3 regions of the Azospirillum brasilense genome follow, and region 3 is predicted to be linked to each of the others. Evidence: predicted binding sites of a transcription regulator. Region 3 holds the regulator's gene; each other region holds the start of a gene.
What was found. The regulator PhoB, encoded in region 3, activates phosphate uptake and scavenging genes when phosphate is short. The targets are predictions, from matches to a motif close to TNTCATAAAACTGTCA.
Positions count from the first base shown of each region.

Region 1: a site for PhoB is predicted at 1,827-1,842, ahead of D3869_RS21220 (DUF47 domain-containing protein). Genes of this name have one in related genera too.
Region 2: a site for PhoB is predicted at 3,435-3,450, ahead of D3869_RS11440 (HesB/IscA family protein). Genes of this name have one in related genera too.

Region 1 covers NZ_CP032346.1:1,587,790-1,598,291, reverse strand. The annotation lists gene D3869_RS21235 (AAA family ATPase) at 1-44, opposite strand, end outside; gene rraA (ribonuclease E activity regulator RraA) at 89-586, opposite strand; gene D3869_RS21225 (NUDIX hydrolase) at 644-1,708, opposite strand; gene D3869_RS21220 (DUF47 domain-containing protein) at 1,947-2,600, shown strand; gene D3869_RS21215 (inorganic phosphate transporter) at 2,605-3,612, shown strand; tRNA gene D3869_RS21210 (tRNA-Gly) at 3,740-3,814, opposite strand; gene D3869_RS21205 (ATP-binding protein) at 4,157-7,240, shown strand; gene D3869_RS21200 (ribbon-helix-helix domain-containing protein) at 7,305-7,613, opposite strand; gene D3869_RS21195 (hypothetical protein) at 7,845-8,039, shown strand; gene D3869_RS21190 (YcaO-like family protein) at 8,202-9,464, shown strand; gene D3869_RS21185 (TfuA-like protein) at 9,536-10,303, shown strand; gene D3869_RS21180 (Crp/Fnr family transcriptional regulator) at 10,360-10,502, shown strand, end outside.
Region 2 covers NZ_CP032345.1:2,388,663-2,399,164, forward strand. The annotation lists gene nifV (homocitrate synthase) at 1-470, opposite strand, end outside; gene nifS (cysteine desulfurase NifS) at 718-1,935, opposite strand; gene nifU (Fe-S cluster assembly protein NifU) at 1,939-2,856, opposite strand; gene D3869_RS11440 (HesB/IscA family protein) at 2,905-3,285, opposite strand; gene D3869_RS11445 (hypothetical protein) at 3,567-4,064, shown strand; gene D3869_RS11450 (hypothetical protein) at 4,165-4,938, opposite strand; gene D3869_RS11455 (nitrogen fixation protein NifQ) at 5,029-5,622, opposite strand; gene fdxB (ferredoxin III, nif-specific) at 5,682-5,975, opposite strand; gene D3869_RS11465 (CCE_0567 family metalloprotein) at 6,168-6,374, opposite strand; gene D3869_RS11470 (NifX-associated nitrogen fixation protein) at 6,385-6,849, opposite strand; gene nifX (nitrogen fixation protein NifX) at 6,854-7,255, opposite strand; gene nifN (nitrogenase iron-molybdenum cofactor biosynthesis protein NifN) at 7,303-8,715, opposite strand; gene nifE (nitrogenase iron-molybdenum cofactor biosynthesis protein NifE) at 8,721-10,124, opposite strand; gene D3869_RS11490 (methyl-accepting chemotaxis protein) at 10,327-10,502, opposite strand, start outside.
Region 3 covers NZ_CP032345.1:1,736,607-1,747,108, forward strand. The annotation lists gene pstC (phosphate ABC transporter permease subunit PstC) at 1-663, shown strand, start outside; gene pstA (phosphate ABC transporter permease PstA) at 656-1,954, shown strand; gene pstB (phosphate ABC transporter ATP-binding protein PstB) at 1,992-2,777, shown strand; gene phoU (phosphate signaling complex protein PhoU) at 2,836-3,651, shown strand; gene phoB (phosphate regulon transcriptional regulator PhoB) at 3,683-4,387, shown strand; gene D3869_RS08440 (hypothetical protein) at 4,703-4,954, opposite strand; gene D3869_RS08445 (DsrE family protein) at 4,981-5,418, opposite strand; gene D3869_RS08450 (HesA/MoeB/ThiF family protein) at 5,444-6,232, opposite strand; gene D3869_RS08455 (hypothetical protein) at 6,308-7,117, opposite strand; gene cysK (cysteine synthase A) at 7,429-8,388, opposite strand; gene D3869_RS08465 (RrF2 family transcriptional regulator) at 8,464-8,919, opposite strand; gene dut (dUTP diphosphatase) at 8,919-9,413, opposite strand; gene coaBC (bifunctional phosphopantothenoylcysteine decarboxylase/phosphopantothenate--cysteine ligase CoaBC) at 9,410-10,502, opposite strand, start outside.

The DNA.
Region 1 (10,502 bases), on a different replicon from region 3:
GTCGTTTTGCCGGTTCCAGGCAGCCCGCCGAAGACGATCAACATGCGCCACTCTTTTCAGGGCCGGAGCCTGCCTCGTTCCACACCCGTCACGCGGTCGTGCCGAACTCCTCCGGAGTCAGCACCAGCACGCCGTCCTCGTCGGCGAAGACGAGATCGCCGGGATTGATGCGGATGCCGGCCAGCGTCACCGGCAGATCCTTCTGCCCCTCGCCGTTGCGGACGGTCTTGCGCGGGATCGCCGCCAGCGCCTTGATGCCCAGGTCCAGCGTGGCGAGCACCGCGGCGTCGCGGACGCAGCCGTGGATGACCACGCCCTCCCAGCCGTTCTTCACCGCGTCCTTGGCGATCAGGTCGCCCATCAGGGCGGCGCGCAGGCCGCCGCCGCCATCGACCACCAGCACCTTGCCCCGCCCCGGCGTACCCAGCAGCTCCTTGACGCGGGAATTGTCCTCGAAGCACTTCACGGTCACCGCGGCGCCGCTGAATTGGCGACGCCCGCCGAAGTCGCGGAAGACGGGATCGGCGACGCGGGCGGTCTTCTCGAACCGGTCGTAGAGGTCGCAGGTGCTGTCGAAATCGGTCATGCGGTTTCGCTCCCCTTCTTTGGCTTTGACGGCAGGATACCCCCATTGCAGGGATGGTCAATCCTCCGGGGCGGCGATGGCCCCCGTGCTGGTGCGTTCCAGGATGGCGCTGCGGCGGAAGCGGTACAGCTCGGCGGGGCGCCCGCCGGTCTGGCTCTCATACTGGCCGGTCGGCTCCACCAGCCCGCCGGAGATCATCAGGCGCCGGAAATTCTGCTTGTGCAGCCGCTCGCCGGACAGCGCCTCCACCACCTGCTGAAGCTGGTGCAGGGTGAAGGTCGGGGGCAGCAGCTCGAACACGATGGGGCGGTATTTCAGCTTGCCGCGCAGCCGCTCCAGCGCCGTCGCCAGGATGCGGCGGCCGTCGCGGGCCATCGGGCGGCCCAGCGCGCGGGGCATCTCCAGCCGCACCGTCCGCTCCTCCACCCCCGCCCGGCGGGCCAGGTCATGGTCGCGGAACGCCTCCACCACCAGCCCGGCCTCGTAGAGCAGCTCGTAGCGCTCCAGCACCCGCTCGGAATCCCACTCACCGCCGTCCAGCGCGAAGGCCATGCGGGCGCGCTCGCCGCGGCGGGCACGGGCGGGCTCGTCCGGGGCGGCGGCGACCCAGCGGGCGAGCGCCGGACGGATCACCGAATCGAGCAGCGCCGGCGGCGACTCGCGCCAGTCCTCCCAGGGAAAGAACTCGTACAGGCCGCGCCATTCCGCCCCGTCGATGCGCAGCGGCGCCTCGCGCAGCAGGGCCAGATAGCCGACCACCAGCGAGCGCGGGCCGCCGAACAGCTCGTGCGGGTCGCGGTGGCGGTCGCCGAAGCTGTAGAGCTGCTCCACATAGCGCAGGGTCAGCCCGGCCGCGTCCTCCGCCACCGCGCGCAGGCCGTCCTGGAGGGTGCGGAAACGTTCGGGATCGAAGGGGGCGCCCGGCAACGCGTCGCGGTGGGGCGGCGGCTCGTCGCCGCGGCGGTGCGATTCGGGGATCTCGAAGCCGCTGCGCACGGTCACCACGCGCGGCTCGGCGCCGTTCGCCGAGGAGACGCCCACCGAAACGATGGCCGCGGTCAGGCCGACCTGTGTTCCCGGTCCGCTCTGTGTTTCCAAGCCGATCTGTCTTTCCCCCGCCACGCGCCACCCACCTCCCCGCTGCCGATCCGTCGGCGGCAGGATAAGCGGCCCGCCGCGGCAAATCACCGGTCTTTCCGCCGGGCATCCCCGTGAAATCTCGCCGCAAGCCGGCCCGGCATGACACTTTTGTGACTCCCCACGGGCGCCGGGGATGTTACACCAGCCGCGACGCTGAGGCTCGCGCGCGTCCGTGCGGGGGCCCCGGCAGTGCAGGCCGGCGTAAGTTGGAGAACCACGCATGCTGAATTTGTTCCGGGCCCTGATGCCGCGCGAAGAACGGTTTTTCGACCTGTTCGCCGACCATGCCCGGACCGTCGCAACGGGCGCGGACGCGCTGCGGGCGATGATGGCCAGCGGCCAGGACCTGGAGGAGCGGTTCCAGACCATCCGCCGGGTCGAAAGCGAGGCCGACGCCATTGAGAGGAACATCCAGCTCGCCGTCCACCGCACCTTCATCGTGCCTTTCGACCGTTCGGACATCCAGGAACTCGGCAAGCGGATGGACGACGTGCTCAACCTCATCGAGGAGACCGCGCGTCACCTCGTGGAGGCGGGCTTCATCGACTACACGCCGGAAATGCACGCGCAGGCCGACGCCATCGTGCGCTGCACCGCCCGGCTGAGCGCGGGCATCCCCCTGCTCCGCGACATCCCCAAACACGTCGAGCAACTCCACGCGATGACCGCCGAGGTCTCGCGGATCGAGAGCGAAGGCGACCGGCTCCTGCGCGAGGCCAAGCACCGGCTGCGCGACGAGAGCGGCGGGCTCGACGCCCCCATCACCCACCGCCACGCCCTTCAACGCGAGATCATCGAGCTGCTGGAACGCGTGCTCGACGCCTGCGAGGACGTGGCCGACACCATCGACGGCATCATCGTCGAACAGGTCTGATCCCATGGAAGCCGCTTCCCTCGCCCTGCCCATCCTCATCGGGCTGATCGGCGTCGCCCTCCTCTTCGATTTCCTCAACGGGCTGCACGACGCGGCCAACTCCATCGCAACGGTCGTCTCCACCCGCGTGCTGAAGCCGCGGACCGCCGTCGCGATGGCCGCCTTCTTCAACTTCATCGCCTTCCTGTTCTTCGGGCTGCATGTGGCGACCACCATCGGCACCGGCATCGTCGGGGCGGGTGTGGTCGATCCGCACGTCATCTTCGGCGCGCTGATGGGCGCCATCGTCTGGAACGTCTTCACCTGGTGGCTGGGCATTCCCTCCAGTTCCTCCCACGCGCTGATCGGCGGGCTCGTCGGGGCCGGCGTGGCGAAGGCCGGGCTGGACGCCGTGGTGGTGTCCGGGCTGGCGAAGACCGCCGCGGCCATCGTGGTCTCGCCGGTGGTCGGCTTCCTGCTCGCCAGCGTGATGATCGTCGCGGTGTCCTGGCTGTTCCGACGCAGCACGCCCTTCGCGGTCGACCGGCTGTTCCGCCACATCCAGATCGGCTCCGCCGCGCTCTACAGCCTGGGGCACGGCGGCAACGACGCGCAGAAGACCATGGGCATCATCGCCGTGCTGCTCTATTCGCAGGGCATGCTGGGGGAAACCTTCCACGTGCCCTTCTGGGTGGTCATCACCTGCCAGGCCGCGATGGGGCTGGGCACGCTGTTCGGCGGCTGGCGCATCGTCAAGACCATGGGGTCCAAGCTGACCGACCTGAAGCCGGTCCAGGGCTCCTGCGCGGAGACGGGCGGGGCCATCACCCTGTTCGTCGCGACGTGGCTCGGCGTGCCGGTCAGCACGACCCACACCATCACCGGGGCCATCATCGGCGTCGGCGCCGCCCGCCGCACCAGCGCGGTGCGCTGGGGTCTGGCGCAGGGCATCGTCATGGCCTGGGTCATCACCCTGCCGGCGACCGCCATCGTCGGCGCGCTCTTCTACGAGCTGTCGCTGGCGCTGTGGTGACGGACCCGGTGGAGCCGGCGGGCTGAAAGGCCCGCCACACCGGCTTCCGCCCCGACGACACAGAGCGCTGAACGCGAAAAGGGCGGCCCGCGAGGCCGCCCTTTTTCGTACCATCCGCACTGGACAATGGAGCGGGCGAAGGGATTCGAACCCTCGACCCCAACCTTGGCAAGGTTGTGCTCTACCCCTGAGCTACGCCCGCGCCGCTCCAGCGGAGGAGCGCCCGTATACGCCCCGGCGACGGCCAAGGCAAGCCCCTTTTTTCACGCGACGCCAATCCGGGCGCCGCAACACGGCGGGAATGCCGGGGAGGCTGGGCCGCCGCTTGCGGATTGCATGAGAAAGCATACCAACATATGTTAGGCTGCCTCGTTCAGAACAAAATTGCCAATGCGTTGTTTTGAATGTCTGCGCATTTGAATTTGTTTCCTCTAACATGCCGATGACGCTCCGCAGGGGGGCTTCGATGGCCGGAACGGACATGGATTTGGGCGGACCGCAACCGATGCCCATGGCGGCGCCTCGGGAGGTGGCGGGCCGGCCCGTGACCGCGCCCGACTCCGCGCCCGACCTTGCGCGCACCGCCGAACCATCGGATGGCGCAGCCGCCCGTCGCAACAGCGCGGAACGCAAGGTCGTCACCGTCCTGTTCGCCGACATCGTCGAATCCTCCAGCATGGTCTCGGGCCGCGACCCGGAGGAGGCCGACCAGACCCTCCTCACCATCCTCGAGGTCCTGACCGACGCGGTCGAGCGCTACGGCGGCACGGTGGCCCAGGTGCTGGGCGACGGCATCATGGCGGTGTTCGGCGCCCCCTCCGCGCTGGAGGATCACGCGTTGCGCGCCTGCCTCGCCGCTCAGGACATCGCCCGATCGGCCATCGATTCCGACGAGTTCAAGGTGCGGATCGGCATCAGTTCCGGCGAGGTCGTGGCCCAGATCATCGAGACGGGCGTCTGGACCGACTACCGCACGGTGGGCGAAACCGTGCATGTCGCCGCCAAGCTGCAGCAGCGGGCGCAGCCCAACAGCGTTCTGCTGAGCCGCGAGACGCTCGACCTCGTGCCCAAGGGCCTGACCGTCCGCCCGGCCGGAACGCTGCGCCTGTCCGCCACCGCGGAGCCGGTGACCGCCTTCTCCCTGGAGGCGGCGCGGGCGATGCGGCGCACGGCGATGGACCTGCTGTCCGCCGAGGGCACGCTGTTCGTCGGGCGCAAACCGGAATTGGCGGTGCTGACCGGCGCGCTGCGGCAGGCCGAGCGGGGCCGCGGCGCCTGCGCCGTCCTGATCGGCGAGGCCGGCATCGGCAAGTCCCGGCTGACCGGAGAGCTGATGCGCAGCCCGGAGGCCGCGGCTTTCACAACTACTATTTGGCCGCAGTTCCCGATCCGCCGCCTGGGCGACCCCGACGACCTGGAGGCGGCGGCCCGCTGCCTCGCCCTGTCGGTCTGCGGGGCGGCGGATGGCCCGGCCTTGGATGGCCCGACATTGGACGGCTTGGCGGTGGCGCGCCTGACCGCCGCCGCGACGCGCAACGGCGGCGAACTGGCCGGCGAGGCGATGCGGGAACTGCTCGGCCAGCCCTCCGTCCACCCGCTGTGGCAGGGGCTCGACCCGGCGCAGAAGGCCGACTTCAGCGTCGAAGGGCTGGTCGCGGCGATCCGCGAGCTGTCCGCGGAGCGCCCGCTGCTGATCCTTGTCGAGGACGCGCACTGGACGCGCGGGCTGACCAACCGGCTGCTGGACGCCCTGGCCGAAGGGGTGGAGGACGCCCGGGTCTTCGTTCTGGTCACCTCGCGGCCGGACACGCCGGGCGGCTGGACCGTGCCGGATTCCGCCCACGCCATCGCGCTCGAACCGCTGGAGCCGCTGCAGGCCGACGAGTTCCTGGACCATTGGCTGGGCCACAGCCCGTCGCTGGCCGACCTGAAGGCGCGAGTCGCGACGCAGAGCCAGGGCGTGCCGCTCTATCTTGAGGAATCGCTGCGCACCCTGGAGACCACCGGGGTCATCGTCGGCAGTCCGGGCCGCTACAGCCTGGGCAAGACCGACGCCCGGATGGCCCTGCCGGCCACGGTGCACGGCCTGCTGGCCTCACGGATCGACGCGCTTGAGCCCGGGCCGCGGCGGGTTCTGATGCACGCGGCGGTGATCGGCACCTCGGTCGACCTGGGCCTGCTGCGCGCGGTGTCGCCGATCCCCGCCGCCGACCTGCCGGCCGCCCTGGCCCGGCTGGAGCAGAGCGGCTTCTTCGCGCGCTCCCGCCTGCTGCCGAACCTCGAGCTGACCTTCCGCCACGCGCTGGTCCAGGAGGTCGCCTACGCCACCCTGACCAAGCGGGAGCGCCAGCCGCTGCACGGGCGGGTGCTGCACGCCCTGCGGCGGCGGTCCGACCGCAACCTGCCCAACCGGGCGGAGCTAATCGCCCATCACGCCTTCTACGCCGAGGATTGGCCGCTCGCCTGCGCCTACGGGCGCCGGGCCGGGCGCCGGGCCGAGATGCGCTGCAAGCATTTCGACGCCGGGCGCTTCTATGAACAGGCGCTGAAGGCGCTGGACCATCTGCCGGACACCCGCCGCAACACCCAGCGGCGGATCGACCTGTGGATCGGCATTCCCCTCGTCCTGCTGCCACAGGGGCGCCAGTTGGCCGGCGACCCGCTGGAGGAGGCGCGGGACATGGCGCTGGGCATCGACGACCGCATCCGCTACGCCCGCGCGACCTCGCTCAAGGCATCCTTCCAGTGGGTCTACGGCGTGCTCGACGGGGCGATCGCGCTCAGCCGCAGCGCGCTCGACCATCTGGGCAACCAGGGAACGAAGGAGCTGCGCATCCAGGGGCTGATGCGGCTGGGCGGCATGCTCGTGGACAAGGGCCATTTCCCGGAAGCCCAGGAGAAGCTGGAGCAGGCGCGCAGCCTGGCGCTGGCCCACGCCCCCCATGCGCGCTTCGGCCTGACCGCGGTGGCGGTCGCCATCACCGCCGCATACCAGGGACGCTGCCTCGCCGAGCTGGGGCGCGACGACGAGGCCGTCCAGGTGATGCTCCACGCGCTCGACATCGCGGAAGAGGTCGGGCACGCCTTCTCCGTGTCGTCGGTGAAGGTCCATCTGGCGTTGGTCCACATCATCGGCGACCGCTTCACCGAGGCTCTGCCCCTGCTGAAGGACGCCGTCACGATCACCGAGGCGACGCGCCTGCACATCTTCCAGCCGATCACGCTGGGCGCGCTGGGCTACGCCATCGCCCGCACCGGTGGCGCCGCGGAAGGCGCACGGCTGCTCAACGCCAGCCTGGAACAGGCGCACATCCTAAACCACTCGCTGCCCAGGCCGCGCATTCTGAACTGGATGTCCGACCTCGCCCTGGAGACGGCCCAGCACGACACCGCGATCGGTTGCGCCGCCAAGGCGCTGGGCATCGCGACGGACGCCGGGCAATTGTCCGAGCAGGGCTGGTCGCACTTCGCCCTGGCCCAGGCCTTCACCGCCGTCGGCCAGCATCGCGAGGCCATGGAGCATCTGGCGGCTGCCGAGACGATGAGCCGCCAGCTGTCCATGATCCCGCTCGCCGACCGTTGCCGGGCCTTCCGCCGCTGCCTCGCCGCGTCAGGCCCAGTGACCTGATCGGATGACCTGAACGGGTGACCTGATCCGGGCGCCGTGATCCTGCGGGCGCCGCCGTGGAGCGTCAGGCCACCAGCGTGGTGGCGCCCGCCGCGGTGCGGCGGAAATGGTTCAGCACATAGACCCGGACGCTGGTGGCGAAGGGGATGCCTTCGGTCCGGCTGTCGTGGATGTCGGCGCACAGCGCCTCCAGCGACTTGCCCTGGGACTTGGCGATGTCCTTCAGCCCGTCCCAGATCGTCGCCTCCAGCCGCAGGCTGGCGCGGCGCCCCCCGATCGTCAGCGAGCGCGTCACCACGGCGGGCGGAGCCGCGAGCGAGCTGAGGTCGGCCATCTCGTCGAGGCTGCGGGGAATGCGGCGGTCCAATTTCATCGGTACGCTCCTGTCTCGGCTGGCCGGTTCTCGGCTTGGCGATTTTTTCCCGGGTCACCGGAATTTTTCCGGGACTAAACATGCGTGTGTGCGCGTGTAGGCGATTTTTACCCGGCGCCGGGGCGTTCGGCATGTGAAGTTCTTCACAGTCCGGACGGGTCACAGCGGCCAAGGTTTCGACATACCGCAGTATTCGCGGTTCCTCGAAACCCACGCCCAGGAGCTGTTCCCATGACCGCCATCATCGACCAGACCGCCCTCATCCGTGGTGCCGACGGCCGTCTCTTCGCCGTGACCGCCCAGGGCGTGACCGAGGTCGCCGAGCAGGCCGCCGAGCTGACCGCCGCCGCCCGCATCGGCGACCGCCGCGCCTTCAACAGCGACGATCACGAGGCCGCCCGCCACGCGATCACCCCGGGCCTCTGACCGGCGGGGCGCACCCGCCAGGGCCCCATTCGGGCCTGATCTTCGGGCCGTGGCGACCGGCGTTTTCCCTGGCCGGCCTGCCACGGTCCCCGCCCGCTCCCTCGTCCTTCGCCGGTTCCCATCCGGCTCGCCACGGGCATTCCACGGCGGAGACCCTCTCCCATGCCCCTTGATTTCGTCCGCGGCATCGCGCGGGATCCGGCCATGTCCGACCAGCCGCTGAAGGTCCACACCACCGGAACCCACCGGATCGCCACGCCGGACCAGACGCTGGCCCGCGTCGCCCCCTTCCTTCCCGTCATGGGCATCACGCGGGTGGCGAACGTCACGGGGCTGGACCATGTCGGCATCCCGGTCGTGATGGTGACCCGGCCGAACGCGCGCTCCATCTCCGTCGCCCAGGGCAAGGGCGTGACGCTGGCCGCCGCCAAGGCGTCGGGCGTCATGGAGTCGATCGAGAGCTACCACGCCGAACGCATCACCCTGCCCCTGAAATACGCCAGCTACGACGAGCTGCGCTGGACCCACCGGGTGGTGGACGTGACCCGGCTGCCGCGGCTGTCGACCAGCGCCTTCACCCACCACACCCCGATGCTGTGGATCGAGGGCGACGACCTGCTGGGCGGCGGGCGGACGTGGGTGCCCTTCGAGACGGTGCATCTGAACTTCACGCTGCCGATGCCGCCGGGGTCCGGCTGCTTCCTCGCCGGGTCGAACGGGCTGGCCTCGGGCAACAGCCTCGCCGAGGCGACCGCGCACGCCATGACCGAACTGGTCGAGCGCGACGCCGCCACCCTGTGGCGCCTCGCCTCCCCGGAGGCCCAGGCCGCCACCCGCATCGATCCGGACAGCATCGCCGACCCGGTGTGCCGCTCGCTGCTCGACCGCTTCGGCGACGCGGGGGTCGCGGTCGGGCTGTGGGACATCACCAGCGACATCGGCCTGCCGGCCATCCTCTGCCGCATCGCGACGCGGGACGACGCGCCGCAGCACAGCATCCGCCCGGCCATGGGGATGGGCTGCCACGCCGCGCCGGAGATCGCGCTGTCCCGCGCCCTGACCGAGGCGGCGCAGAGCCGGCTGACCTTCATCGCCGGGGCGCGCGACGACATGCCCCGCTCCGAATACGAACGCCACCTCGACCCGGCGCAGCACGCGCGCTGGACGGCGCTGATCACCGAAGGCGCCGGGCGCCGCGACTTTGCCGCCACCCCCAGCCTTGCCGGACGCACCATCGAGGAGGATCTGGCAAGCCAGCTCGACCGGCTGCGCGCCGTCGGCATCGAGGAGGCCGTGGCCGTGGACCTGACCAAGCCGGAATTCGGCATTGCCGTGGTCCGCTTGGTCATTCCCGGCCTGGAAGGGCTGGATTCCTCCCCGGACTATCTGATGGGTGCGCGGGCGCGCGCCGTCGCCGGCCTCTGAGGCCGGACACTGTATCGTCGCCGGCCTCTGAGGCCGGACACTGTATAATGAGAGCGCAGGCGGAGACTCCCATGCACACGCCGGACGGCCTTTACGTCTTTCTCGGCCCCACCCTCCCCCGCGCCGAAGCGGCCCGGCGTCTGGACGCCACCTATCTGCCGCCGGTCGCCCAGGGCGACATCATCCGGCTGTGCGCGCGCCAGCCGCGGGCGATCGGCATCGTGGACGGCTACTTCGAGAACATCCCGTCCGTCTGGCACAAGGAGATCCTGCACGCCATCCACCTGGGGATCGCGGTGTTCGGGGCGTCCAGCATGGGCGCCCTGCGCGCCGCGGAACTGCACCCCTTCGGCATGATCGGCGTCGGCGCCGTCTTCGAAGCCTTCCGCGACGGGCGGCTGGAGGACGACGACGAGGTGGCGGTGATCCACGGGCCGGCCGAACTCGGCTATCCCGGCCTGTCCGAGGCCATGGTGAACATCCGCCGCACGCTGGCCGACGCCGCGCAGGAGGGCGTCGTCCCCGCCGCCACGGCGCGGCGGCTGGAGGCGATCGCCAAGGGCCTGCCCTACCGCGAGCGCGGCTATGGCCGCCTGCTCCGTCTGGCCGCCGCCGAGGGGCTGCCGGAGGAGGAACTCGCCGATTTCCGCCACTGGCTGCCCAACGGGCGGTGCGACCAGAAGCGGGAGGACGCGCTGGATCTGCTCCGGACCATGCGCCGCTGGGCCATGGACGGCAGGCGGGCGCCCGAGGTGCGTTTTCATTTCGAGCACACCGCCCTGTGGGACCGCGCCCTGCGGGACGGAGCGCATCGCCAGGCGGGGAATCCGCTGGACTGAACGTCCGCCGGGTGCCATCAACGGTCCAACGGAACTCAACCGGGACCGCGAGCGCCATGGCCTTACTGAAGGACGTCGCCGGCATCCTGCGGCGCAACCGAATGTTGGGCGTTCTCGACGACGCCCGGATGCAGGAGCTGGTGGCGCTGGGCCGGGTGTCGCGGTTCCACGAAAACCAGACCGTTTTCAGCAAGGGCGA
Region 2 (10,502 bases), 650 kb from region 3:
TGCGCCACGGTCGCGGCGGCGATCAGGAAATCCATGTCGGCGCGCGAGGAATCCTCGCCGCCCAGGCTGACCTCCAGCCCGTGGTCGCGGGCCGTCTTGACCTTGCGTTCGATTTCCGCCAGGGCCCAGGCGCGGCTGCGCTTCAGCTTCTTGGTGATGTGGATGTCGGAGACGGGCATCGACAGGTTGACGGTGCCGACCTTGCAGTCCAGCGCCGCCTTCAGGTCGGTGTCGTGCATGCGGCACCAGACCATCAGCCGGGCTTTCAGCCCCAGCGCGGCCACGGCGCGGATGCCCTCGCGCTCCTCCGGGCCCATGGCGGGGATGCCGATCTCCAGCTCCGGCACGCCGGCCTCGTCGAGCGCGCGGGCAATGGCGATCTTCTCGTCGAGCGTGAAGGCGACCCCCGCCGTCTGCTCCCCGTCGCGCAGCGTCGTGTCGTTGATGATGGTGGAACCGGCCATCGGCATGACGTGAGCCTCGATGCGAATGCGTCGCGGTGGTTGCCCCCTCCCTGACCCTCCCCCGCTTCGCGGTGGAGGGGATTGAAGGCCCTCTCCTGCGAAGCGGGGGAGGGAGGGGACCCACGCATTGGGGAGGGTGGGGGCAACGGAGCCAGGGTGTTGTGTCGCAGACCGGGCCGGGGAACCGCGTCCCGGCGGGTGTCGTCGGGCGGGTTGCCGGGGCACGGGCCCGGCCCGGCCTGCGATCTCGGTGTTACGAGTAAACCGGGGCGAACTCCTTCGGTGCGCCCGCCTGCGACCAGTAGGGCGACAGCGAGCGCAGCTTCGCGATGATGCCGGGGACCACCGCGATCACCCGGTCGATCTCCTCCTCGGTCGTCTCGCGCGACAGGGAGAAGCGGGTGGCGCCGTGGGCGGCGGTGTAGGGCACGCCCATCGCCCGCATCACGTGGCTCGGCTCCAGCGACCCGGAGGTGCAGGCCGATCCCGACGAGGCGGCGATGCCGGCCTCGTTCAGCAGCAGGAGGATCGCCTCGCCCTCGATGTACTCGAAGGCGACGTTGCAGGTGTTGGGCAGGCGGTTGGCCGGGTTGCCGGTGACGAAGCAGTTGGGAACGGCGGCCAGGATGGCCTGCTCCAGCTTGTCGCGCAGCGCCTTCACCCGCGTGTTCTCGTCGGTCATGTGCATGAGCGCGAGCTGTGCGGCCGCCCCCAGCCCGACGATGCCCGGCGCGTTCTCCGTGCCGGCGCGGCGCGAGCGCTCCTGGTGGCCGCCGCGCAGCATCGGGCGGAAGCGCAGGCCGCGCTTGACGTAGAGCGCGCCGATGCCCTTGGGCGCGTGCAGCTTGTGGCCGGACAGCGACAGCATGTCCACCGCGCTGGTGGCGAGCGTCATCGGGATCTTGCCGACCGCCTGCACCGCGTCGGTGTGGAACACCGCGCCGGCGGCCTTGGCGAGCTGGGCCAGCTCCTCGATCGGGAAGATCGTCCCGGTCTCGTTGTTCGCCCACATGATCGAGACGATGGCGACGTCCGGCCCCAGCGCCGCCTTGTAGGCGTCGAGGTTGAGGTTGCCCCGGTTGTCCACGCCGATGCGGTGGACGGTGTAGCCGCGCTTCTTCTCCAGATAGTCGCACAGCGCCAGCACCGCGGGATGCTCGACCACGCTGGTGACGATGCTCTTCTTCTTCGGATAGGCCTCCAGCACCGACAGGATGGCGGTGTTGTCGCTCTCCGTCCCGCCGGAGGTGAAGACGATCTCGCTGTCATGGGCGGCGCCGAGGAGCGCCTGCACCTGCTTGCGCGCCCATTCGATCTTGCCGCCCACCGCGGCGCCGAAGCCGTGCATGGAGGAGGGGTTGCCGAACTGCTCGGTGAACAGCGGCAGCATCTCCGCCAGCACTTCCGGATCGACGCGGGTGGTGGCGTTGTTGTCGAGGTAGATTCCCAATTGGACGGTGTTCGCGGTCATGGCTCAGGCCCCCACCGGCAGGAGGGAGGCGGGCTTGACGCGGACGAACTCACCCAGCGCCTCGACCAGCTTGGCCTGCACGCCCATCATGGTGCCGGCGGACTGCGAACAGCCGGAGCAGGCGCCGGTCAGGCGGACGTAGATGTCCTTGCCGTCGATGTCCACCAGCTCCACGTCGCCGCCGTCGCGCTGGATCTGCGGGCGCAGCTCCTCGATGGCGAACATGATCTTCTGCATGCGCTGCACGTTGGTCAGCTTGGCCGGGGCGGCCTCGGCCTTCGGGGCCAGCGGCTTGATGGCGTCCAGCCCGACCGTGCCGGGGGCGTGGGGCTTGGGCGGGGCCAGCGCGCCGGTCTTGGCGAGCACGGCCTCCAGCACCTCCTCGATCTTCTCGTGGCAGGTCTGGCAGGAGCCGCCGGCCTTGGTGTAGTGGGTGACCTCCTCCAGCGTGGTCAGGCTGTTGACGGTCACCGCGCGCTCGATCATCGCCGCGTCGATGCCGAAGCACTTGCAGACCAGCTCGCCTTCCTCGTGGTCGTCGACCCACTCCTCGCCCTTGAAGTTGGCGATGGCGGCGCGGAGCGCCTCGGCGCCCATGACCGAACAGTGCATCTTCTCCGGCGGCAGGCCGCCCAGATACTCGGCGATGTCGCGGTTGGTGACGGCCAGCGCCTCGTCCACCGTCTTGCCGATGATCATCTCCGTCAGCGCCGACGAGGACGCGATGGCCGAGCCGCAGCCGAAGGTCTGGAACTTCGCGTCCTCGATGACCTGGCTGTCGGGGTTGACCTTCATCATCAGCTTCAGGGCGTCGCCGCAGGTGATCGACCCGACCTCGCCCACGGCGTTCGCCTCATCCAGCGCGCCGGCGTTCTTCGGGTTGAAGAAGTGTTCCTTGACCTTGTCGGTGTAGTTCCACATGACGCCTTGCCTTTCCCGCGTTACCGGGTGGGGGGAGAGTGTTCGGGGTTAGTGGGCGGTGCCGCAGCCGCCGGCCGCCGGCGCGGAGGAGCAGCTTCCCCCCGGCCCCGCCGAGAAGGACTTGCCGCAGCCGCAGCTGCCCGTCGCGTTCGGGTTGTCGAACTTGAAGCCCGCGCCCTCGACCCCTTCGACGAAATCGACCACCACGCCGGTCAGGAAGGGCTGGCTGGTCGGATCGACGAAGATCGTCACCGGGCCGAAGGTCAGCACGGCGTCTTCATCGCCCGCCGTGGCCTCCAGCCCCATCTGGTACTTCATGCCGGCGCAGCCGCCGTCGGCCACCGCGATGCGCAGTCCGGCCGCGGCGCCGCCGGATTTCGCCAGCACGCGCTCCAGGGTGTTCACCGCCGCATCCGTCAGGGTCACCATGTCTGCCGCCTCCAAATGCTCCGTCGGGCATGCCGACCGATCCTGGTCGTAGGATCAGCAAGCAGCGTGCCAAACTATAAGCTATTGATTTTCAATGATTGTCAGGTCGGCCGGCTGACGCCTTCCCGACAATTGTCGGGTCGGGGCCATGTCGGGTTTGCGACATCCTGCGACGAAAGGACGCACAATTGTTTTATGGTCTTTTGCGAAACCCGCTTGCGGCCCATACAGGATTGTCGGTCGGGCGCACGGTTTCGCGAAACAACGGAAGGGGGCGGGTGATGGAGCGGCCGGTCGAATTGCGGATGTCCAACGGGCGCATGGCCTTCGGCGAGGTGCCCGAGCACATCGACGAGAAGCTGCAGGAGGCGGTGAAGGCCCGTCCCGACGCCGCGGCCTGCGAGGCCCTGCTGTGGGAGGCGCACCGGATGGGGCCGCGCGTGCTGCCGGTCTTCTACGCGCTCTATAAATTCTACTTCAACCGCAAGCGCTTCGCGGACGCGGAGCGGGTGGCGACGATCGGGCTGGACGCCGCGGCGCGCGAAGGCGGCTATGCCGGGGACTGGCGGAGCCTGCGCGCGGACAGCACGGATTGGACGAAGGAAGGGCCGCCGCGCTTCACCCTCTTCACGCTGAAGGCGCTGGCCTTCATCAGCCTGCGCAGCGGGCGCGTGGAGGAGGCGAGGGGCATCCTTGCCAAGCTGGCCGAGATCGACCCGCAGGATCAGGTCGGCTACGGCGTCATCGCCGCTCTGGCCCGCGGGATCGAGACGGAATAGGGGAGGGTTTCCGTCCGGTTGCCCATAAAGGGCCCCATGAAGGTCCCCGTGCGGGATGACACCGGCCAACGCGCGTGGAGGAATGTCATCCCGTGACGGTTCAGCCCGTTCTGCCGACAATCATCAGCCGGGTGACGGCCTTTGTCTGGTCGCCGATGGCTTTGACGATGGAGGACAGAGGAACCGTGATCTGCCACCCCGCCGTTGGATCGCGCACCAGAGCCCACGGCTCGAATTCGTTGCCGATCAGCCGGGAATAGACCGCGTCCACGATGATGTAGTGGCCGCCGACCGTGTAGATGTAGGACTCCTTCATGATGGCGCCGGATGTGATCCAGGCCTCGACCCGCTGCTCGTCCTTGCTGTCGGAGCAACCGTTCGCGTCGATCACCAGCTGCCAGGGGCTTCCCTCGAAATACTCTTCCGCTTCAATCACCAAATCGGTGTCGCTCTTGAGGGATGGCAGATCCTGCGTGCTTATGTAACGCTCTGCATTCCAGAAATTGTTGTCGAGCCCCAACATCGCGGCGCAGGTGCTTCCGCAATTGTTTCTGCCGATTTGCTGAAGAACCCAATAGCCGATTTTGGTTTTGAACGCGGCTCCCGCCACGTATTTGTATGTCTTCTTTTCTTCAAAATCAAACTCATCCATCAGCAGTAATTTTGCTGCAACGGTCGCATCGATGGTTAGTGTTTGGTAGTCGTCCATGCTGTATTTTTCGGGAATGTACCAACGGAATTGCAGGTTCGTTAATCGAATGAAATTCTCTTCGGTGAATTCCTCCCAGCCGCCTTGCTTGTTCAAGGCAAAGTACGGCAACCGCCCCAAAATGTTGTTGTAGCCGGCGATGTTCCGGTTTTCGCTCTTCCGCATGGTCGTCCGCTCCGTGGATTCACCATATCCGGCTCGGATCATGGCTGTTGACTGGACGACGCGTCGGGGAAGGCTGTGAACGGCAAGCTTCTATTCGGCGGCTCCGAAACAGACCGCTTCGGCGCCGCAATCGCGGCAGACCGGGGCGCCGCAGGGGATCAATCCATCCCGCGCGCAGAGGAAACGAAAGAGAAAGACCTTCCACCGCGTGCCGGTGGCGTTGAGGAGCGCCAGGGATTCGAAATGGCGCTCCATCAGCGCCGCGAGATGGCTCGGGCCGGCCAGCCCGAGGTCCCGCCACAGCTCGCCGTCGTCCAGCATCGCCCGCGCGACGATCGCGGCGAGCCATTCCTCCTCCTCGATGCCCAGCGAGCGGTGGGCGAGCAGGAGAGCGGCGATGTCGTCCACCTCGCCGCGAAGCAGCGGGGGCAGGAGAGCGGTGGGGGAGCTGTCGGGAACCGGCAGGCCGGTCGCGAAGGCGCCGGGAAAGTAGCGGTCGAGAAGCTGGCCAAGCGCCCGGTCGTCGAGGCCCAGCGCGCCCGGACCCGCCGGCCAGCGGCGGGCCAGGATGCAGGCGAACAGATGCGCGTCGAAGACGTTGCAGCGTCCCTGGCGGTCGGTCAGCCAACGGTACAGCTGCGTGGTGTCGCCCGCCCCCGGCGGGGCGGCGTGCAGGATGCCCATGGCGTGGGTCCTCCGGGGGCGGGCGGCCGTCAGGCCGTCGTCGATAGTGAGGGCGGCCCTCAGGCCGCCTGGGGCAAGTGGGTGATGCAGTTCTTGGAGCAGACCTTGCCGCAGCTTTCGCAGCCGATGCAGTTGCCGGCGTTCTTGACGCTCATGACCTTCTTCTCGGCCTCGTCGTCGAAGGCGTCGACGATGTCGCCGTCCTCGGTGATGCCGATCAGTTCCAGCACGTCGCGGCCGCAGACCTTGAAGCAGCGGCCGCAGCCGATGCACATCTTCTGGTCGACGCTTTCCACGAATTTCGGCGTCCAGGCGGCGCCGCCGCGGGTGGTGCCGGTCACGAACTCAGCCATCGTCTGCTCCTCAATCGGGCTTGGTGTGGGGGTGTTTGTTGGAGTGCGCGCGCTGCCGTTGCCCCCACCCCGGCCCTCCCCCGCTGGGCGGGGGAGGGTGCCTTCTGCGAAGCGGCGGCAGTCCCCTCCCCTGCGAAGCGGGGGAGGGTCAGGGTGGGGGTAAGGTGTCCAAACAGGCGTTCAAGCAAGCGTTCAGGCGGACGCCTTCTCCAGCGCCTTCAGCTCGGCGCGCTTCTCGGTCAGGGTCTTGTAGGCGTCGTAGGTCTCCTGGGCGACCTGGAGGATCGACTGCCAGTTCTGCGGCAGCTCCTCCGACAGGTCGTGCAGGTCCATCTTCTTCTGGGTCGCGCGGGCGTTGAGCTTCTTGACCTCGTCCTTCAGGGCGTCGATGTCGGACATGGCGGAATCCTCATAGATCGGCGACGTCGGGATATTTGCGGATCAGCGCGACGGCCTCCTCGACGATCTTGGCGCCGTCGGCGGCCAGCTTCTCCAGCGACGGGAAGCCGAAGCGGTGGACGTCGCGCAGATGCTTCGACACCACGACCAGCCGGCCGGTGGTCAGCACCATGCGGCCGAAGCCCTCGTGGCTCATCTTCATGATGGGGGAGGCGATGTGGCCGGTCTGCTTCTCGACCGTGATGCCGACGGCCTTGTAGAACAGCTCCAGCCGCCACAGCGTGTCGGGGTCCGGGTCGCCCATGATCGGGATGGCGGCGCGGGCCTCCTTGTCGAGGATGAAGGGGGCGAGGATCGTTTCGTCGCTCTTGCCTTCCCAGGCGCCGTAGCTGTCTTCGGCGCGGAACAGCATGACCAGGGTTTTCAGGAAGGCCTCGGCGAGATCGCTCCCGGCGGCCACGGCGGTGTCGGTCATGCTCTCAATCCTCCTCGTCGAAGGCCAGCTCCTGCGGCTGGCCGGCGTTCAGGGCCTTGCGCAGCCAGGGCGGCGGGTTGCCGTTGATGGTTTCGACCAGACGGTCGAGCAGCGTGGTGATGCTGTCCGTGGCCTCCACCTTCACGGGGTGGATCTTCTTCGCCACCACGCGGGCGGCGGCGGAGGCGCCGATCGCCGACAGGTAGACGATGGCGCAGTCGGCCAGCGCGTCGAGCTTCGGGATCAGCTTGTCCTCGTTGCCGTCCTCGAACATCGAGCCGCCGAACTGGCAGGTCTCGACCATCGTGTAGCCGGCCTTGTCCACCTCGTAGACCACGATGTTCTTGGCCCACCCGAAATGCGCATCGACGTGCTGCATGTCCTGGGTGCAGAAAGCGACCTTCATGGAACCTCCTTTGCGGGGTCGGCCCTCCTCGGCCTGACCCACCACACTCAGCCGGCGCTGCATCCGCATGATCCGCTCCCGCAGTGCTGGCCGTGTTCATGCCCGTCCCCATGCGGATGACCGTGGGCATGCCCGTGGCCGTGCCCGTGCCCGTCGTGGTCCATCTCGCGGGACAGGAACAGGTTGCCGATTTCGAACAGAAGCTCGCGGGTGCCGCGGTAGCCGACATGAACCTTCAGCCCGGCGCCCAGCCGGTCGAACATGGGAAGCCCCATGCGGTGCAGCGGCACGCCGATGCGCGCGGCCCCCTGCCGCCCGTGCGAGTTCGACACGATCAGGTCGGCGTCGCGGGCCAGCGTCTCCACGTCGGAATGGTCGCCGACCATGACCGTCGCGGCCTTCAGCTTCTCCAGGACGGCGGTCTGGGTGGGGGAGACGGCGGCGATCACCTCCGCCCCCATCTCCGCCAGGAAGCTGGTGACGGCGTAGAGCAGGTCCGGCTCCAGCGCCACGGCGATCCGCTTGCGGCTGTAGAAGAAATGCCCGTCCAGCATGCCGTCGACCAGCGTCTCGCGCTGGCGCCGCAGCTTCGCCGGCACCGGGCGGCCCGACAGCTCCGACAGGGTGCGGACGAGGCGGTCCGACGCCTCCAGCCCGGTCAGCCGGTCGAAGAAGACGCTGCGCACGTCGGTCTTCAACTCGAGAGCGGCGGCGGCGACGCGCATGTGCTCGCCGATCACCAGCGTGGCCTCCGACGCGCCCATCGCCGCGATCTGTTCCACGGTCACGCCGCCCAGCGAGGTCGCCGTGAAGTCGTCCGGCTGGCGGCCCGACATGGACAGCGACAGGTCGGGCAGGAAGATCGGCGACAGGTCGAAGCTTTCGATGATGTCGCGCAACTCCTCGATGTCGCCCGGCGACAGGTGGCAGCCGGCCAGCACGTTGATCTGGCCCTTCACGGTCGTTTCCGACGGCTGGACCACCTCCTCGACGATGCCGGTCACCGCGGCGGAGAAGCCGTCCTCGAACCCGCCGGAGAAGTCCGGGGTGTTGGCGAAGACCAGCTTCAGGCCGGACAGCGCGGGGTTGCGCTGGCGGAACAGCGAATACTGCCCGGCCATGTCCTCGCCCTTGGTCTCGGTCACGCCGGTGGTGGCGACGCCGATCAGGGCGGGCGCGTTGCGCTCGTGGATGGTGCGGACGGCCTGCTCCAGATTCTCGTAGCCGCCGAGGATGGTGGAGACCTGATCCATCGCCGTGGTCTGGAGCGGGATGGCCTCGCGGAAATGGCGGACCAGCAGGACCAGCCCGAAGGCGGTGCAGCCCTGGCTGCCGTGGAACAGCGGCATGCAGCGGTCCACGCCGAGGAAGGCGAGCGCCGCGCCCAGCGGCTGGCTCATCTTCAGCGGGTTGGTGGCGGCCGCCTTGGCGGAGTGGGGGAAGCGCTGGATGTTGCCCATGGCGGTTACGCTCCCACCGGTTTGGCATCCGGTTTTAAGTCCCAGGGGGCGGCCAGACGCACCTGCCGCCAGATCGGGTTGGACAGGGTCTTGTCGATTTCCTCACACAGGTTGACGATGCCGTCATAGCCCGCGTAGGGGGTGTGGCGCTCCTGGTTCAGGTCGAGCCACGGCACCTTGGCCTTCAGCGCGATGAACTGCGACCGGCCGCCGGACATCATGATGTCGGCCTCGCTGTCGCGCAGCATCTTGTAGATGTCGCGGGGCTTCAGATCGTCCCACTGGTGGAACTCCTCGCCCTTCATCTTCTTGATGCGCTCCTTGTCCTCCTTGGTGGACTTCTTGGTGGAGGTGCCGACGATGGTCAGCCCGGCGCCTTCCAGCGCGTTGACCATCGACCAGCTCTTCACGCCGCCGGTGAACAGCAGGACGCGCTTGCCGTCGAAGCGCGGCTTGTAAGGCTCCAGGCGCCGCCAGACGCGGCTTTCCTCGCGGGCGATGACGCCCTCGGTGCGGTCGATGATCGCCTTGTCGGCGCCGCGCTCCACCAGCATGCGGGCCATGGTGCGCAGCGTGTCCGACATGTCCGACACGCCGTAGAAGGAGCCTTCGAAATAGGGGATGCCCCAGCGCTCCTGCATCTTGCGCCCGACATTCACCAGCGCCTGCGAGCAGACCACCATGGTCAGCCGCGCCCGATGGGCCTGCGCCACCTCGTTGTAGCGCCCGTCGCCGGAGATGCAGGACAGGATGCGGATGCCGATCTCGTCGAGCAGCGGCTTCACCAGCCACAGTTCGCCGGCCAGATTGTATTCGCCGACGATGCAGATGTCGGTCGGGGTCGTCACCTCCGGCTCCACCGTGCCGATGACGTGGTCGAGCAAGGTCTCGCCGGCCAGCTTGTTGCCCAGGTTCTTGGAACCGACGAAGCCCGGCGCCATCACCGGGATCACCGGCTTGCCCAGCTTCTTCGCGGCGAACTTGCAGACCGCCTCGATGTCATCGCCGATCATGGCGGGGACGCAGGTCTGGTAGACGAAGACCGCCGGCGGATCGTACTGCTGCACGATCTCCTTGATCGCCCGATAGAGCTTCTTCTCGCCGCCGTGGATGATGTCGAGTTCCGACATGTCCGTGGTGAAGCCGGTGCGGTAGAGCTGCGATCCCGACGACTTGGTGCCGCGGTTGTCCCAGGAATTGCCGAGGCAGGCGATCGGCCCGTGCACGAGGTGGGCGGCGTCGGCGATCGGCTGGAGCGCGATCATCGCGCCGTCATAGGCGCAGCCCCCGGCGGCGGCCCCCGGCTTCAGAGCCTTGGAGCACCCCTTCTTCCGCTCCTTCTCCGACTTGGCTTGGTTGGTGGAGCAACCCGGCTCGTTGAAGACGTCCTGGAGCTTTTCCTGGAGCATGACCTTCTCCCGCCATTGGCCGACATCGGCGCCTGTGGGCCAGTCGCCTGTAAGTCAGTCATATGCAGGAGGTGTGCCAAAGGGTGAGTTGTTTATATTCAATATGTTAAGATGAGAGGCCTCGTGTGCGATACCCGACAATCGCGGACTTTGTCGGGTATCGCACAGCGCGGGGCTTTGGCCGGCCGCGCATGGCGCGCCCTCAACGGGCCAGAACCTTGGCGGCCTCCTTGGTTTCCGAAACCGCCGACGCGATCTGTGTGATCGCGGAGTTGATGGCGCCGATGTTGTGGTCGACGGCGCTGACCGAGGCCGACGCGTTCTGCATGTTGGTGGACATGTCGCCGGTCACCGCGCTCTGCTCCTCCACCGCTCCGG
Region 3 (10,502 bases):
ATCGCCATGGCGGTGGCGGTTCCGGTCGGGCTGATGGCGGCCATCTTCATGTCGGAATACGCCAGCCCCGGTCTGCGCACCTGGCTGAAGCCGATCCTGGAGGTGCTGGCCGGCATCCCGACCGTGGTCTACGGCTTCTTCGCCGCCCTGACCATGGCGCCCTTCGTCCGCGACCTGGGCAACAGCCTGGGGCTGAGCGTCAGCTCGGAATCGGCGCTGGCCGCCGGCTTCGTGATGGGCGTGATGATCATCCCCTTCGTCAGCTCGCTGTCGGACGACGTCATCAACGCGGTGCCGCAGAGCTTGCGCGACGGCTCCTACGGGCTGGGCGCCACCAAGTCGGAGACGATCCGGCTGGTCGTGCTGCCCGCCGCCCTGCCGGGCATCGTCGCCGCCATCATGCTGGCGGTCAGCCGCGCCATCGGCGAGACGATGATCGTCACCATGGCCGCCGGCCTCACCGCCAACCTGACCGCCAACCCGCTGGACGCCGTGACCACGGTGACGACGCAGATCGCCACGCTGCTGGTCGGCGACCAGGAGTTCGACAGCCCCAAGACGCTGTCGGCCTTCGGGCTGGGCCTCGTCCTGTTCGTCGTGACCCTCACCCTCAACATGGTCGCCCTCCGGGTGGTCCAGAAGTATCGAGAGAAATATGACTGACCTCGTGGAACAGGATACGCGGGCCATGTCGGTCGCCGTCACCAAGTCGCGCTACCAGAGCGAGGAGTTCTCCGCCCGCCTGCGCCGCCGCTACGCCGCGGAGCGCCGGTTCCGGATCGCCGGAATGGTCGCCGTGGGGATCGCCTCGCTGATGCTGGTGGTTCTGCTCGGCTCCATCGTCAGCAAGGGCTACACGGCCTTCTGGCAGGCGCAGATCCGTCTGGAGGTGACGCTGGACAAGCAGCAGGTCGAGGAGCGGAACTACACCGCCCTCGTCCGGCAGGCGCTCTACGCCCAGGTCCCGGCCGCCACCGACCGCGCCACCCGCCGCTCGCTGAACGACCTGCTGTCCTCCGGCGCGCCGTACGAGCTGGAGGCGATGGTCAACGCCAACCCGTCCCTCATCGGCACCACGCAGACGGTCTGGGTCCGCGCCGACGACGAGATCGACCAGTTCATGAAGGGCTTCATCCGGCGCGACGTGCCGGAGAGCGAGCGCCGGCTGAACGACGTCAAGATCGCCGCCATCGACGCGCTGGTCGCCAACGGCTCCATCCGCAGCAGCTTCAACACCACCCTGTTCACCGCCGGCGACAGCCGCGAGCCGGAACAGGCGGGCATCCTGGGGGCCGTCGTCGGCTCCGCCCTGACGCTGGTGGTGACCATGCTGCTGTCGGTGCCCATCGGCATCGCCGCCGCGGTCTATCTGGAGGAGTTCGCGCCGAAGAACCGCTGGACCGACCTGATCGAGGTGAACATCAACAACCTCGCCGCGGTGCCGTCGATCATCTTCGGCCTGCTCGGTCTGGCGGTGTTCCTCGGCTTCTTCGGGCTGCCGCGCTCCGCCCCGCTGGTCGGCGGTCTGGTGATGGCGCTGATGACCCTGCCGGTCATCATCATCGCCTCGCGCGTCGCGCTGAAGGCGGTGCCGCCGTCGATCCGCGAGGCGGCGCTGGGCGTCGGCGCCTCGCCGCTGCAGACGGTGACGCACCATGTCCTGCCGCTGGCCCTGCCGGGCATCCTGACCGGCACCATCATCGGCATGGCCCGCGCGCTGGGCGAGACGGCGCCGCTGCTGATGATCGGCATGGTGGCCTTCATTGTGGACATCCCGGGCGGCCTGACCGACAGCGCCACGGCCATCCCGGTGCAGATCTACATGTGGGCGGACAGCCCCGAGCGGGCCTTCACGGAGCGCACCTCCGCGGCGATCCTGATCCTGCTCGCCTTCCTCATCCTGATGAACGGCCTGGCCGTCTTCCTGCGCAAGAAATTCGAGAGGCGTTGGTAACCCCATGAGCGTCCAGACCCACATCCCGGCCACGGCCATGGCTTCGCGTCCCGCCGCCGGCATCCACGGCACCAAGATGGTCGCCCGCGACGTCAAGGTGTTCTACGGGGCCAAGCAGGCGCTCAAGGGCATCAACCTGGAGATCCAGGAAAACCGCGTGATGGCGCTGATCGGCCCGTCCGGCTGCGGCAAGTCGACGTTCCTGCGCTGCCTGAACCGCATGAACGACACCATCGAGAACTGCCGCGTCGAGGGGCTGATCGCGCTCGACGGCGAGGACGTCTACGGCAAGAACATCGACGCCGTGCAGCTCCGCGCCCGCGTCGGCATGGTCTTTCAGAAGCCGAACCCCTTCCCGAAGTCGATCTACGACAACATCGCCTACGGCCCGCGCATCCACGGCATCGCCAGCCACCGCGACGAGATGGACGAGATCGTCCAGACCTCGCTGCAGCGCGCCGGCCTGTGGAACGAGGTGAAGGACCGCCTGCGCGAGCCGGGCACCGGCCTGTCCGGCGGCCAGCAGCAGCGCCTGTGCATCGCCCGCGCCATCGCCGTCAGCCCCGAGGTGATCCTGATGGACGAGCCCTGCTCGGCGCTTGACCCCATCGCGACGGCCCACATCGAGGAGCTGATCGACGAGCTGCGCGAGAACTACACGATCGTCATCGTCACCCACAACATGCAGCAGGCGGCCCGCGTCTCCCAGAAGACCGCCTTCTTCCACCTGGGCGACATGGTGGAGTGCGACGACACCGAGGAAATCTTCACCAACCCGCGGGACGAGCGCACCCAGGGCTACATCACCGGCCGCTACGGCTGATCGCCGGCCTCTGATCCCCGGCACCGCCGCGACTCCTCCTCAGCGAAGGACGTGAAGCATGAGCAACGAACACATCGTGCGTTCCTTCGCGCACGAACTTGAACGCCTGTCCAACCTGATCACCCAGATGGGCGGCGTCGCCGAAGCGCAGGTGGACGCCGCCGTGAAGGCGGTGGCCCGCCGCGACGTCGCGCTGGCCGCCCAGGTCATGCAGGCCGACCAGCGCATCGACGCCTACGAGCGCGACATCGACGCCGAGGCCGTGCGCCTGCTCGCCCTGCGCCAGCCGCTGGCCCAGGACCTGCGCGAGATCGTGTCGGCGCTGAAGATCGCGTCGGACCTGGAGCGGATCGGCGACTACGCCTCCAACATCGCCAAGCGCTCGCTGGCGCTGGCCCAGGTGCCGGTGGTGCGCCCGGCGGTGGCCATCCCGCGCATGGGGCGGCTGGTCGAGTCGATCATGAAGGACGTGCTGGACGCCTACATCGAGCGCGACGTCCAGCGCGCCATCGCCGCCTGGGAGCGCGACGAGGAGCTGGACGACCTCTACACCAGCCTGTTCCGCGAGGTCCTGACCTACATGATGGAGGACCCGCGCAACATCACGCCCTGCACGCACCTGCTGTTCATGGCGAAGAACCTGGAGCGGATCGGCGACCACGCCACCAACATCGCCGAGACCATCCATTATCTGGTGGTCGGGACGACGCTGCGCGCGGCGCGTCCGAAGAACGACGGCAGCAGCTTCGCCGTGGTCGAACCGGGCGGTTCGGTCATGGATGCGGCCACGGAGTCGGTGGAACGGGGGCGAGTGGAACGGGGATTGCCGCGGGACGGCGGCCCGGATAACGATGGAGCGGGACATGCCGCGTGACGGCGAGACGCGCAGTGGGAGCGGGACAAGCATGAATTCGGCGCTGAAGCCGCTCGTCCTCATCGTCGAGGACGAAGCCGACATCGTGACGCTGCTGAAGTACAATCTGGAGAAGGAAGGCTTCCGCGTGAACGCCGCCACCGACGGCGAGGAAGCGCTTCTGCTGGCCGGTGAGCAGACGCCGAACATCGTCCTGCTCGACTGGATGCTGCCGCTGATGTCGGGGCTGGAGGTCTGCCGCCAGATGCGCCGCAACAGCAAGATGCGCGACATCCCGATCATCATGCTGACCGCCCGCGGCGAGGAGGCGGACCGCGTGCGCGGCCTGAATTCCGGCGCCGACGACTACATCACCAAGCCCTTCTCCCCGACCGAGCTGGTCGCCCGCATGCGCGCCGTGCTGCGCCGCTCGGCCCCCGGCATGACCGACGAGACGCTGCAGTTCGCCGACGTGACCATGGATCTGGCCGCCCACCGGGTGCGCCGGAACGGGCGCGACGTGCATCTGGGGCCGACCGAGTTCCGCCTGCTGCGCCACTTCATGCAGCATCCCGGCCGTGTCTTCTCGCGCGAGCAGCTTCTCGACGTGGTGTGGGGCCACGACGTCTATGTCGAGCCGCGCACCGTCGACGTTCACATCCGCCGCCTGCGCAAGGCGATGAACGAGGAGACGGAGATGGATCTGATCCGCACCGTCCGCTCGGCCGGCTACGCGCTGGACAGCAAGTCCATCTGAGGTGTGGGATACTTGGGGAACAACAGGGTCTTCACGGATTGCACGGATTTGAACACGGATTTCGCGGATTCTTCTTCATGCGTGCGCAGCGCGAGCCGGATCGATCAAGATGCGCGTAGCAAGCCCAAAAAAAATCCGTGTCATCCGTGCCTAAAGCGAACTTCCGTTCGCTTTAGACTCACATCGCCTCACTTGCCGGCGGGCTTCGGCCGCATGTGCGGCCGGGACCGCCGTCGCGGTCCAAAGCGGATTGCAATCCGCTTTAAATCCGCGAAATCCGTGTAAATCCTGTTGCCCACCAAGAGTCCAATACCCTTACCCCTCCAGCAGCCCCACCGCCTCCCGCAGGATCGCCACCTTCGGGCCGAAGCGCTTCGCCGGGTCGCTGTCCTCGATGAAGCCGATCATCATGCGCAGGGCGTGCGCCACCCGCGGGGCGAGATCGGGATGCGCCGTCACATGCTGCGCCAGATGGGCCAGCGCGTCGCGGTAGGGCCGGCCCTCGAAGCCCTCCGCGGCGATCGCCTCGAAGCGGTTCGCGTGTTCGATCACCAGACTGTGGTCCATTGGGCTGTGGTCGTCGGTCATCGCGCTCACACGAAGAGGATCGCGCCGGTCTTCGGCGCGTCGTTCAGGAAGGTGACGACGCCGCCGGTCTTCACCGGCACGTCGGCGCGCAGAGGGGCGCCAACAGGCAGGCCGAGCGCGCGCAACCCCATCTCGCAGGCCATCACCGTGACCTTGAGCATCACGCAGGCCTCCAGCAACTCCTCGAAGCCGGCCAGCCCGTTGGCGGTGAAGGCGGCGTCACGCTCCGCTGGGCGGCTGCCGTCGTCGGCGGGGTCCAGCCGGTGCCAGCCCGGCGTGCCGTCCGTGTCTGCGGCGAGCAGCGTGTTCAGCGCGCGGCCGGTGAAGAACAGCGTGACCTTGCGGTTGGTCGCCGCCGCCGCGCTGGCCATCACCAGGGCGTAGTGCACCCGGTCGAAGCCGCCCGCGAACAGGACGATGGACAGGGACTCGGGACCTTCCATGGGTCGGGGCTCTCCCAATCGCCGCTCAGTGGGCGGACAGGTCGTGGATGGTCGGGTGGGCGCCGCACAGCGGGCAGTCCGGGTCGCGGCGCACCGTGATGCGCTGGAACGAGGCGTGCAGCGTGTCCAGCATCATCAGGCTGCCCGACAGGCTCTCGCCGATGCCCATGATTTCCTTCAGCACCTCGGTCGCCTGGAGCGAGCCGACGAAGCCGGCCAGCGCCCCCAGCACGCCGCCTTCGGAGCAGGACGGCACCAGCCCGCGCGGCGGCGGTTCGGGGAACAGGCAGCGGTAGCAGGGGTGCGGGTCGCCAAGATGCGCCTTGAAGGTGGAGACCTGCCCGTCGAAGCGCAGGATCGCCGCCGACACCAGCGTCTTCTTCGCGAAGTAGCAGGCGTCGTTGAGGAGGAAGCGCGTGGCGAAATTGTCCGAGCCGTCGGCCACGATGTCGTAGCGCCCGATCAGGTCCAGCGCGTTGTCCCGGGTCAGCCGCGCCTTGTGCACCTCCACCGCCACGTCGGGGTTCAGCGCGCGGATGCGGGCGGCGGCGCTTTCCACCTTCGCCAGGCCCAGGCTCGATTCGTCGTGGATGACCTGCCGCTGCAGGTTGGACAGGTCCACCGTGTCGTCGTCGATGACGCCGATGGTGCCCACGCCGGCCGCGGCGAGGTAGAGCAGCAGCGGCGCGCCCAGCCCGCCGGCCCCGACGACCAGGACGCGGGCGCGCAACAGCGCCTCCTGCCCGACGCCGCCGACCTCCGGCAGGATGATGTGGCGGGAATAGCGGTGAAGCTGGGTGTCGGTGAAATCCATGATCCGCAGAATAGCGCGGAACGCCCCATGCCGCGCAAGTCCCCTCGCTTCAGGCCCTCGCCGTGGGCGGCGGCGTCAGGCGAGCAGGCTCATCTTGTAGGGCGTGGTCTTCGACGTGCTGGACGACTTGTTCGCATCCTCCGCCGCCCACTGCTTCAGCCGGGCCTCGCGCTCCCGCATGATCTTGTCGAACGGGCGTTCCTCGGTCGATTCGGGCGTCTTGGCGACCTTCTGGACGAAATTCAGCTGGTACGGGATTTCGCCGACCACGTTCTTCGGCGGGACGATCACCAGCTCATACTGGCCGGGTTCGACCTTGAAGCTGGGCTTCTTCAGCATGTCCTCGCCCGACTTCGTCGGGTCCATCGTGTCGCCGGAGGCCACGACCTTGCCCTCCTTGCTCATGAGGGCCCAGCGCGTGTAGGGCAGGGACATGTTGCCGACGAACTCGCCGCCCTGGGCGACGGTCAACGTGTGCTTCTGGACGCCGCTGTCGTTGCCGACGACGGCGCGGGCGATGCCCTTCATCTGGGCGCCGCTCCCCACCATCATGATGTTCTGGCGTTCGGTGATGTCCAGCGTGTACTCGCGCTCGTTCACCCCGCGGACGGCCTGGGAGATGACCGCGGTGTAGGTGCCGGGGCCGAGCTTCGCGCTGGTCTCCGCCGCCTCGTTCTTCGCCTTCGCCTCGGCGACGACCTTGTTGTTCTGGTCGACGATCTTGATGTTGGTGTTGATGTCGGAGATTTTGAAATTGAATTCGCCGGTCTTCGACACCGTGAACTGGCGGTAATCGGTGGATGCGAGGTTGGAGTCCAATTCGTTGGTGATGCCGCGGAACTGGAACCAGTTCATCGTCGAGGCATTCGGAATCGCGACGCCCATGGTGGTCTCCCCCGCTGGTCCTGTGCCGTCCGCTCCGCACCGTCGGGCGGCCGCGCCGCAAAGCCGCGCCGTCGCCTCAAAGGGCGGAGCCGCGCCGGCCGAAAGCTCCGGCGCCGACAGGTTAGATTACTAAAATCCAATCTTTTTGTCAAAGCGCCGCCTGACGCGCGGGCCGGGCACAAAGACTAGACAGGTCCCACTCTACAGCAGGATGCGCGACGGTGCAATATTCGCCGCCCGGTTGCGCGGGACAGCGCCCGGGACACGCCCTCCCGCGCCGGTGAACGGACGCGGGAGGGGGAACGCCGGTGTTACTCCAGCCCTTCGAACAGGGCGGTGGAGAGGTAGCGCTCGGCGAAGGACGGCAGGATCACGACGATCAGCTTGCCCTCGTTCTCCGGGCGGGAGCCGATCTCCAGCGCTGCGGCCAGCGCGGCACCCGAGGAGATGCCGACCGGGATGCCTTCCAGCTTCGCCACCTTGCGGGCCGTCTCGAAGGCGCGCTGGTTGGAGATGCGGACGACCTCGTCGATCAGGTCCTTCTTCAGGACGTCCGGCACGAAGCCGGCGCCGATGCCCTGGATCTTGTGCGGGCCGGGCATGCCGCCGGACAGGACGGGGCTGTCCTCCGGCTCCACCGCGATGGTGCGGAAGCCGGGCTTGCGGGCCTTCAGGACCTCCGACACGCCGGTCAGCGTGCCGCCGGTGCCGACGCCGGAAATCAGGAAGTCGGCCTTGCCATCGGTGTCCTTCCAGATCTCCTCCGCCGTGGTGTTGCGGTGGATCTCCGGGTTGGCGGCGTTCTTGAACTGCTGGAGCATGTAGGCGTTCGGATCGGTGGCGACGATCTCGTCGGCCCGGCGGATGGCGCCCTTCATGCCCTCCGCCGCCGGGGTCAGCACCAGCTCGGCGCCCAGCAGCTTCAGCATCTTGCGGCGCTCGACCGACATGCTTTCCGGCATGGTCAGGATCAGCCGGTAGCCCTTGGCGGCGGCGACGAAGGCCAGCGCGATGCCGGTGTTGCCCGACGTCGGCTCGACCAGGGTGGTGCGGCCGGGCTCGATGGTGCCGGCGCGCTCCGCCGCGTCGATCATCGCGAAGCCGATGCGGTCCTTCACGCTGGCCAGCGGGTTGAAGAACTCAAGCTTGCCGACGATCTGGGCCTTGGCCCCGGCGTCCTCGGCCAGCCGGTTGACCCGCACCAGCGGCGTGGCGCCGACGGTGTCGAGAATGCTGTCGTAGATCTTACCGCGAAACTCGGAACCCGGCATTTTTCACTCCTCCGGTGTGTGGTATTTTCCCACTTTCTACATCATGTGTAGAATTTAACCGTTTTCCGGGTGGGATTAAATCGTAAAATCGATGCGGTCTTCGGTCTCGCTCTCGACGCCGGCGGTGCGGGCGCGCAGGCAGAGATCCTCGATGGTGATGTCGTCGAGCTTCTTCATGCATTCCTCCTGAAGCTCGTTCCACAGCGGGCGCACCACCTTGTGCCCCAGGATGGAGCCGGCCGGCTCCTCGATGGGGTCGGTCGCGGTCTCCATGGAGCGGACGACCTTGACGATCTCGCCCAGCGTGATCCGCCGGCGCTCGCGGGCCAGCCGGTAGCCGCCGCGCGGCCCGCGCACGCCGGCCAGGACGCCGTCGCGGACGAGCTGCTGGAGAACCTGCTCCAGATAGCGCTTGGGAATGCCCTGGCGGCGGGTGATCTCGCCGGACTGAACGGGTTCGGTGCCGGCGTTGTAGGCGATGTCCAGCACTGCCTCGATCGCGAACATCAGCTTCTTGGAGATGCGGAGCATCAGTGCGACTCCTGCGCGGGGGAGGACTGGGTGAACTGGCCGGTGGAACCGAAGCCCCCGGTGCCGCGGGCGCTGTCGGGAAGCGCGGCCGACTCGGCCCAAGCGGCGCGCTCGTAGCGGGCGATCACCAGCTGGGCGATGCGCTGACCGCGCTCCACCGTGAAGGGCTGGTCGCCGTGGTTGATCAGGATCACCCCGACCTCGCCGCGGTAGTCGGCGTCGATGGTGCCCGGGCTGTTCAGCACCGTGACCCCGTGCTTCAGCGCCAGGCCGGAGCGCGGGCGCACCTGCGCCTCGTAGCCGTCGGGCAGGGCGAAGGCGACGCCCGTGGGGATCAGCGCGCGGCGGCCCGGTTCCAGGACGACCGGCTCCGCCAGCGCGGCCAGCAGGTCCATGCCCGCCGCGTGTTCCGTTGCGTAGGCCGGCAGGTCCAGCCCCGCGGCGTGGGCGAGCCGGACGATGGGAACGGGAATGGCGGATGCCGTTGCGCTCACGGAATGGTCTCCTGGGGGGCAGGGGGGGAAGGCGGATTGAAATGCCGGGCGATGGCCTCGGCCAGGCGGGCGGCCACGGCGTCCTTGCCCATGGTGGGCCAGTCTTCGGTGCCGTCGGCGCGGATCAGATGGACGGTGTTGTCGGACCCGCCGAAGGTCGTGGTGCCCGGCGACACGTCGTTGGCGACGATCCAGTCGCAGCCCTTGCGCGCGCGCTTGGCGGTCGCATACTCCACCACGTTTCCGGTTTCCGCGGCGAAGCCGACGACCAGCGCCGGGCGGCGCGGCCCGGCCTGGGACAGGGTCGCCAGGATGTCGGGATTCTCGGTCAGGGCCAGACTCGGCGGACCGCCGCCGTCCTTCTTCAGCTTGCGGTCCGATTCACCGGCCACGCGCCAGTCGGCGACGGCGGCGGCGCAGACCGCGATGTCCGCGGGCAGGGCCGACTCGCAGGCCGCCAGCATCTCCCGCGCCGTCTCGATGGGGCGCACGGTGCAGCCGGGCGGGTCGGGCAGGCGGGTCGGGCCGGTGACCAGCGTCACCTCCGCCCCCAGCCGGCGCAGCGCCTCGGCGATGGCGTGGCCCTGCTTGCCGGAGGAGCGGTTGGCGATGTAGCGCACCGGGTCGATGGGTTCCACCGTCGGGCCGCTGGTGACCAGGGCGCGCTTGCCGGCCAGCGGCCTGGGCGCGTCCAACTCCTCGAAATGGGTGGCGATGGCCTGGACGATCTCCATCGGCTCGGCCATGCGCCCGAATCCGTACTCGCCGCAGGCCATCTCGCCCTTGTTCGGACCGACCCGGCGCACGCCGCGCTTTTCCAGGAGCGCCAGATTGTCGCGGGTCGCCGGATGCTCCCACATGCGGACGTTCATCGCCGGGGCGACGAGCACCGGCTTGTCGGTGGCCAGCAGCACGGTGGCGGCCAGATCGTCGGCCATGCCGGCGGCCATGCGGGCCAGCAGGTTGGCGGTGGCCGGGGCGACGACCAGCAGGTCGGCGTCGCGCGACAGCTGGATGTGCCCCATCTCCGATTCGTCGGTCAGGGACCACAGATCCTGGTAGACCGTGTCCTCGGTCAGCGCCTGCACG